Alloyangia pacifica: one gene and its partner. The protein of the gene in region 1 interacts with the protein of each later gene in a pairwise test. Links are inferred from orthologs where the notes say so. Each region holds a gene or a part of one and is shown on either strand. Other genes may lie near its edges. The genes, in order: secD and pheT.

Region 1 (3,173 bases):
TTTTCTTGTACTTGATGAGGTTCTCGCGGACACGGTCGAAGACCACGACGGTGTCGTTGAGCGAATAGCCGACGATGGTCAGCAGCGCCGCGATGGTGGTCAGGTCGAACTTCATCTGAAGCTCGGAGAAGACGCCGATCGTCAGCACCACGTCGTGCACCAGCGCCAGCACCGCGCCGAGCGCGAACTGCCATTCGAAGCGCAGCCAGATGTAGATCAGCACCGCGCCGATGGCCAGAACCACCGCCTCGACCGCGGTCCAGATCAACTCGCCCGACACCTTGGGGCCGACGGATTCCACCGAGACGAACTCGATGTCCGGTGCAACGCCCTGCAGCGCCGCCTCGACCTGAGCGATGGTCTCGGGGGTGACGGCCTCTTCCTCGTCCTGCGCCTGGATGCGGACCATGGCGACGTTCTGATCCGGTCCGAAGGACGGGTCGAATACCTCGGAGATCACCACGTCGCCCAGCCCCAGCGCGCCGAGCGCGTCGCGGTAGGCGCCAACGTCCACCACCTCGGCGCTCTGCGTGCGGATGGTGGTGCCGCCGCGGAAGTCGATGCCGTAGTTCAGGCCGCGCACGCCGAAGCTGACCAGCGCCAGCACGATCATCAGGCCGGAGATGCCGAACCACAGCTTCCAGCGCTTGAAGAAGTCGAAGCTCGTATTGTCGGGAATGACACGAAGACGCATGGCTCAGACCTCGATGGTTTTGGGACGGCGGCGTTCGAACCACATCGAGATCAGCAGCCGGGTGACATAGATCGCGGTGAAGACCGAGGTGACGATGCCGAGGCCGAGGGTGATGGCGAAACCGCGCACCGGACCCGAGCCCATGACATAGAGGATGATCGCCGTGATGATGGTGGTGATGTTGGCGTCGACGATGGCCGACAGCGCCTTTTCATAGCCAAGCTCGATGGCCCGGGCCGGACCGCGCGCGGTCTTCAGTTCCTCGCGGATACGCTCGAAGATCAGCACGTTGGCGTCCACCGCCATACCGACGGTCAGCACGATGCCGGCGATGCCGGGCAGCGTCAGCGTCGCGCCGATCATCGACAGCAGGCCGAAGATCAGCCCGACGTTCACGATGAGCGCGATATTTGCGAAGATGCCGAAGAGCCCGTAGCTCGCCCACATGAAGCCGAGCACCGCGACGAAGGCCACGCCTGTCGCCAGCTTGCCCGCTTCGATGCTGTCCTGCCCCAGTTCCGGACCGATGGTCCGCTCCTCGAGGAAGTCGAGCCCGGCGGGCAGCGCCCCGGCGCGCAGCAGCACGGCGAGGTTTGTGGATTCCTCAACCGAGAACTGGCCGGTGATGATGCCCGAGCCGCCGGGGATGTGGCTCTGGATCACCGGGGCCGAGATCACCTCGTCGTCGAGAACGATGGCGAAGGGCGAGCCGATGTTGGCGGCGGTGTAATCGCCGAACTTGCGCGCGCCGCTCGGGTTGAAGCGGAAGGTCACCGCCGGCCGGCCGTTCTGGTCGAAGCTCGGCTGGCTGTCGGTCAGCTCCTCGCCGGTGACGACGGGCGCCTGCTCGAGCACGTAGTAGACCCCCTCCTCGTTCATCGCGGGCAAGAGCTCGTTGCCCACGCCGGGGGTGGTGTCGGCGTTGGTGGTGCGGCTGACGACCGGCTGGAAGGTCAGCTGGGCGGTGGTGCCGATGATGTCCTTGAGCTCGGCGGCCGAGCCGATTCCCGGCACCTGGATCAGGATGCGGTCGCTGCCCTGCCGCTGGATCGTCGGCTCGCGGGTGCCAACCTCATCGATCCGGCGGCGGATGATTTCCAGCGACTGCTGCATGGTGCGCTCGTCGGTGGCCTGTTTCTCGGCCTCCGAAAGGGTCACGACGATCTCGTCGCCCTGCCCGCTGACCTCGAGGTCGTTGGAGCCGGCGCCAGTGAGCGAGGTCACCGGACGCGCGAGACCGCGCACCAGCTCCAGCGCGCGGGCCATGCCGTCGGGGTTGGAGATGCGCACGCGCAGCTCGCCGGCCGGTGAGGGCTGCAGGCGGATGGTGCCGACCCTATCGCGCTCGGGGCGCAGGATGTCGCGCACGTCGGGCCAGAGCGCCTCGAGCCGCGAGGCGTAGACGTCGGCAACCTTTACCTCAGCGAGCAGATGGGCCCCGCCGCGGAGGTCGAGGCCGAGGTTGACCAACCCGGAGGGCAGCCAGCTTGGCCAGCTCGCGGCGGCCGCCTCGCGCTCGGGCGTGGCACCCGACTTTTCGATGGCGGCAACCGCGTCATTGTGGGATTCTACCCTGTTGTAGAACAGGTTAGGGCTGGCCAAGGCCAGCCCTACGATCACGAGCGCCCAGATGGTCAGGCGTTTCCAAAGATCGATCTGAAGCATTGTCTGGGGCGCTTTCGCGTTGGAATCAGGACTCGGCGGGCTCGGTCTTCGACAGGACCTGAGCAACTGTGCTCTGGATCACGCGGACCTTGACGCCCTCGGCGATCTCGACCTCGACCTCGCCGCCTTCCTTGACCTTCACCACCTTGCCGATGAGGCCGCCTTGGGTGACAATCTGATCGCCGCGACGCAGGGCGCTGACCATCTTCTGGTGCTCTTTCACTTTCTTCTGCTGCGGACGGATCAGCAGGAAATACATGATGCCGAAGATCAGGATCAGGGGGACGAACTGGGCGACTGCGCTGCCATCCATGGGCGGGCTCCTCTTGGTGTTATATGGGGGACACCCCCCGCAAAATTTGGCCGGAACCTATGTGCGATCCTCCGCCGATGCAAGGCGCGATGGGACGGGGCGCACCGCATGCGCGGGCGATGCGCGCGCCATGCACACACGTGTGCGTGATGGACGTGTTCCCGTCGGACCTCTACCTTCCGCTGCGCCGCCAGCGGAAGACGCCCATGCTCCGATGACACGATCCCGCAAAGCGCGGCTCCCGCGCCTCCTTACCGCCCTTCTCTTCCTCGCCCTTCTCTTCCTCGCCCGTCTCTTCCTCGCCCTGCCAGCCGCAGCGCAGGCCCCCCTGCCGCTGCCGCCCGAAGACCACGCCGGGTGGCAGGCGATCGGCCGGGTCAACACCCACGGCTACAACCGGCGCGGCATGTGTTCGGGCACGCTTGTCGCGCCTGCCCTCGTGCTTACCGCGGCGCATTGCGTGGCCGGCCCCGAGGGCGACCCGGTGGACCCCGCACGGCT
Region 2 (3,400 bases), 620 kb from region 1 along the record:
GTTCAAGGAACAACTCGCCGACAAGCGCAAGGAGCTGCGCGAGCTGCGCAAGGCCATCCCCGAAACCTTCGCCGGCTTCGTCGAGATGGAAAAGGCCGCTTCTGCCGAGGCCGCGCTGAACCACAAGGAAAAGGAGTACGTGGCGCTTGGCATAGGCATCGCGATCCGCTGCGACGCCTGCATCCTGAGCCACGTCAGCGCGCTGGTCCGCCTTGGCGCCACCCGCGAGGAGATCGCCGACGTTTGCGGCATGGCGGTGCAGATGGGCGGCGGCCCAGGCCTGATGTATGCCGCCAAGGCGCTGGCGGCATACGACGAGTTCACCGCCGAGGCCTGAGGCCGCGGCACCACCAGAAGGCCCCCTGATTAAGAAAAAAGGCCCCGGCGGAACGCTCCGCCGGGGCCTTTGTCATCATACGAACCGGGCTCAGCCGCGCAGTATGCCGCCGGTGGCCTTTTCGACCTTGGCGACGATCTTGGCCGCAACCGCCTCGATGTCCTTTTCCTTCAGCGTCGCGTCGTTCGGCTGCAGGCGCACGGTGATGGCGAGCGACTTCTTGCCCTCCCCGAGGCTGCCGCCGATGAACTCGTCGAACACGCGCACATCCTCAATCAGCGCCTTGTCGGCACCGGCAGCGGCGTTCACCAGGTCGAGAGCCGCCACATCCGCATCCACCACGAAGGCAAAGTCGCGCTCGACAGCCTGCAGGTCGTTCAGCTTCAGCGCCGGACGCGCACCGCCTGCGTTGCGCGGCAGCGGGATCTCTTGCGGGTAGAGGGTGAAGGCCACGACCGGCCCCTTCACGTCCATCGCCTGCAGCACCTTGGGGTGCAGCTCTCCGAAGACGCCCAGCACCTTCTTCGGGCCGAGGCACAGCTTGCCGTGACGGCCCGGGTGCCACCACTCTTCGGCGCCGCGTAGGATCTGCATCTTGGCGGGCGCGCCCAGGGCGGCGAGGATCGCCTCGGCGTCGGCCTTGGCATCGAACACATCCACCGGGCGCGAGGCACCGTGCACGTCCTTGGGACCAGTGCGACCTACGAGAATGCCGGAGACCTGCGTGGCCTGCTCGCCCGGCTCGCCGCCTGCAAAGGCGGGACCGCACTCGAAGAGCGCCATGTCGGCAAATCCGCGCGCCTGGTTGCGCGCCGCAGCCTGCAGCAGCCCCGGCAGCAGCGAGGGGCGCATGTGGCTCATCTCAGAGCTGATCGGGTTGGCCAGCATGGTCGCATCGGTGCCGCCGCCGAAAATCTCGGCGGAGGCCTGATCGACGAAGCTGTAGGTGACGCACTCGTTGTAGCCGAGCTCCGCCGTGGTGCGGCGCGCGATCTGCTCGCGCTTCTGAAGCGGCGAAAGGATCGGCTTCGGCACGCCCGGCTGGGCACGGCGCATCGGCTGGCCCTGCAGCTTGGTGAGCGAGGCGACGCGGGCCACCTCTTCCACCAGATCGGCCTCGCCCATCACGTCGGGACGCCAGCTCGGGACATTGGCCATGTCACCGTCGAAGGTGAAGCCGAGCGCGGTCAGCGTGGCGCGCTGTTCGTCCGCCGGGATCTCCATGCCCACGAGGCTGATCACCCGATCGGTGTCGAGCTTGTAGGCGCGGCTGACGTCCGGCGTGGCGCCCGCGACGACAACTTCCGAAGCCTCGCCACCGGCGATCTCGAGGATCATCTGCGTGGCCGCCTCGATGCCCGGAGCGGCAGAGGCCGGGTCGATGCCGCGCTCGAAGCGGTATCGGGCGTCGGAGTTGATCTTCAGCGCGCGGCCCGTATAGGCGGTGCGGACGGTCTGGAAATACGCCGCCTCGAGGAAAACGTCGACGGTCTCGTCCGACACGCCCGTGGGCTCGCCGCCCATGACGCCGCCGAGGCTTTCAACGGTGTCTCCCGCCGAGATCACCACCATGCCGGGCTCGAGCGTGTAGGTACGCTCGTCCAGCGCCTCGAGCGTCTCGCCGCCCTTCGCGCGGTGCACGCGCAGATCGCCTGTCACCTTACCAGCGTCGAAGACGTGCAGCGGGCGGTTGCGGTCGAAGGTAAAATAGTTGGTCACATCGACGAGGAAGCTGATCGGGCGCAGGCCGATGGCCTTCAGCCGGTCCTGCAGCCACTGCGGCGAGGGGCCGTTCTTCACGCCACGGATGACACGGCCGTAGAACACCGGGCAGTCGTCCAGCGTGTCTTCGTCGATGGTCACGCTGATCGGCGAGGCGAAGCTGCCGGGCACGGTGACCTCGGGCAGCGGCTTCAGCGTGCCGAGGCCGCGCGCCGCGAGGTCGCGGGCGATGCCATGCACGCCGAGCGCGTCGGGACGGTTCGGGGTGATGGCGATCTCGATCACCGGGTCGACCTTGGCCGGATCGTTGGACGCCAGCCAGTCGATGAAGCGCTCGCCGACCTCGCCCGAGGGCAGTTCGATGATGCCGTCATGCTCTTCCGAGAGCTCCATCTCGCGCTCGGAGCACATCATGCCGAAGCTCTCGATGCCGCGGATCTTGCCGACCTGAATGGTGGTGTCGATGCCGGGCACATAGGTGCCGGGCTTGGCGACGACGACGGTGATCCCCTCGCGCGCGTTGGGGGCGCCGCAGATGATCTGGCTCTCACCCTCGTCCGTCATGACCGTGCAGACGCGCAGCTTGTCGGCGTCGGGGTGTTTCTCGGCCTTGAGCACCTTGCCGATGGTAAAGGCCGACAGGCGGTCGGCGGGGTTCTCGACCCCTTCGACTTCCAGCCCCAGATCGGTCAGTGCCTCGGTGATTTCCTCCACCGTGGCGGAGGTGTCGAGGTGGTCTTTCAACCAGGAAAGCGTGAATTTCATCTCTCGGCCCGGCTTGGTTTCGCTTGGCTCCGGTCCTTAGCGGAATGAGGCGGGAGGGGAAAGGGGGTTGGCCCGGAGAGGTCCCCGGGCCGGGACGGAGAGAGCAAGCGATGCCTCTCGTGGCCTGCGACCAAGTCACCCCCGGGGTATTAGGAGAAAGGCTCCGGCGGCGCGCGCCGGAGCAGGCACGCGTCAGAGCAGCTTGCAGGCGTCTTCCATCTTCAGGCGCGGCAGGCGGCCGAAGACCTGCGAGGGATCACCGTAGCCGAGGTTCACCATGAAGTTCACTTTCCAACTGGTGCCGGCGAGGAACGTCTGCTCGACCAGCTTGGCATCGAAGCCCGACATCGGACCGCAGTCGAGACCGAGCGCACGGGCCGCCATGATCAGGTAGCCGCCCTGAAGCGAGGAATTGCGGAAGGCAGTCTCGGAGATCATTGCCTCGGAGCCGGTGAACCAGGGCTTCGCATCGACATGCGGGAAGAGCTCCCCGAGCTTGTCGTAGAACGCCATGTCCTGACAGACGATGACGGTGACCGGGGCCGACAGGGTCTTGTCGCGGTTGCCGCTCGACAG

Evidence for each region.
Region 2: the proteins of secD (region 1) and pheT interact in binary tests that used the Escherichia coli proteins (3 or more experiments, as listed by UniProt). The link is inferred for Alloyangia pacifica from one-to-one orthologs.

The regions. Positions count from the first base shown.
Region 1 is NZ_CP022189.1:1,255,326-1,258,498, reverse strand. The notes cover bases 29-2,887. They hold secD (protein translocase subunit SecD), read right to left. Parts: upstream 2,360-2,887; coding sequence 698-2,359; downstream 29-697. Other genes in these bases: CEW88_RS06015 (trypsin-like serine peptidase), read left to right, coding at 2,887-2,887; yajC (preprotein translocase subunit YajC), read right to left, coding at 2,385-2,672; secF (protein translocase subunit SecF), read right to left, coding at 29-694. Outside these bases: more of secF, read right to left, coding at 1-28; more of CEW88_RS06015, read left to right, coding at 2,888-3,173. UniProt on the Escherichia coli protein: Part of the Sec protein translocase complex. Interacts with the SecYEG preprotein conducting channel. SecDF uses the proton motive force (PMF) to complete protein translocation after the ATP-dependent function of SecA.
Region 2 is NZ_CP022189.1:633,569-636,968, reverse strand. The notes cover bases 127-3,212. They hold pheT (phenylalanine--tRNA ligase subunit beta), read right to left. Parts: upstream 2,825-3,212; coding sequence 428-2,824; downstream 127-427. Other genes in these bases: CEW88_RS03055 (malonic semialdehyde reductase), read right to left, coding at 3,017-3,212; CEW88_RS03065 (carboxymuconolactone decarboxylase family protein), read left to right, coding at 127-337. Outside these bases: more of CEW88_RS03065, read left to right, coding at 1-126; more of CEW88_RS03055, read right to left, coding at 3,213-3,400.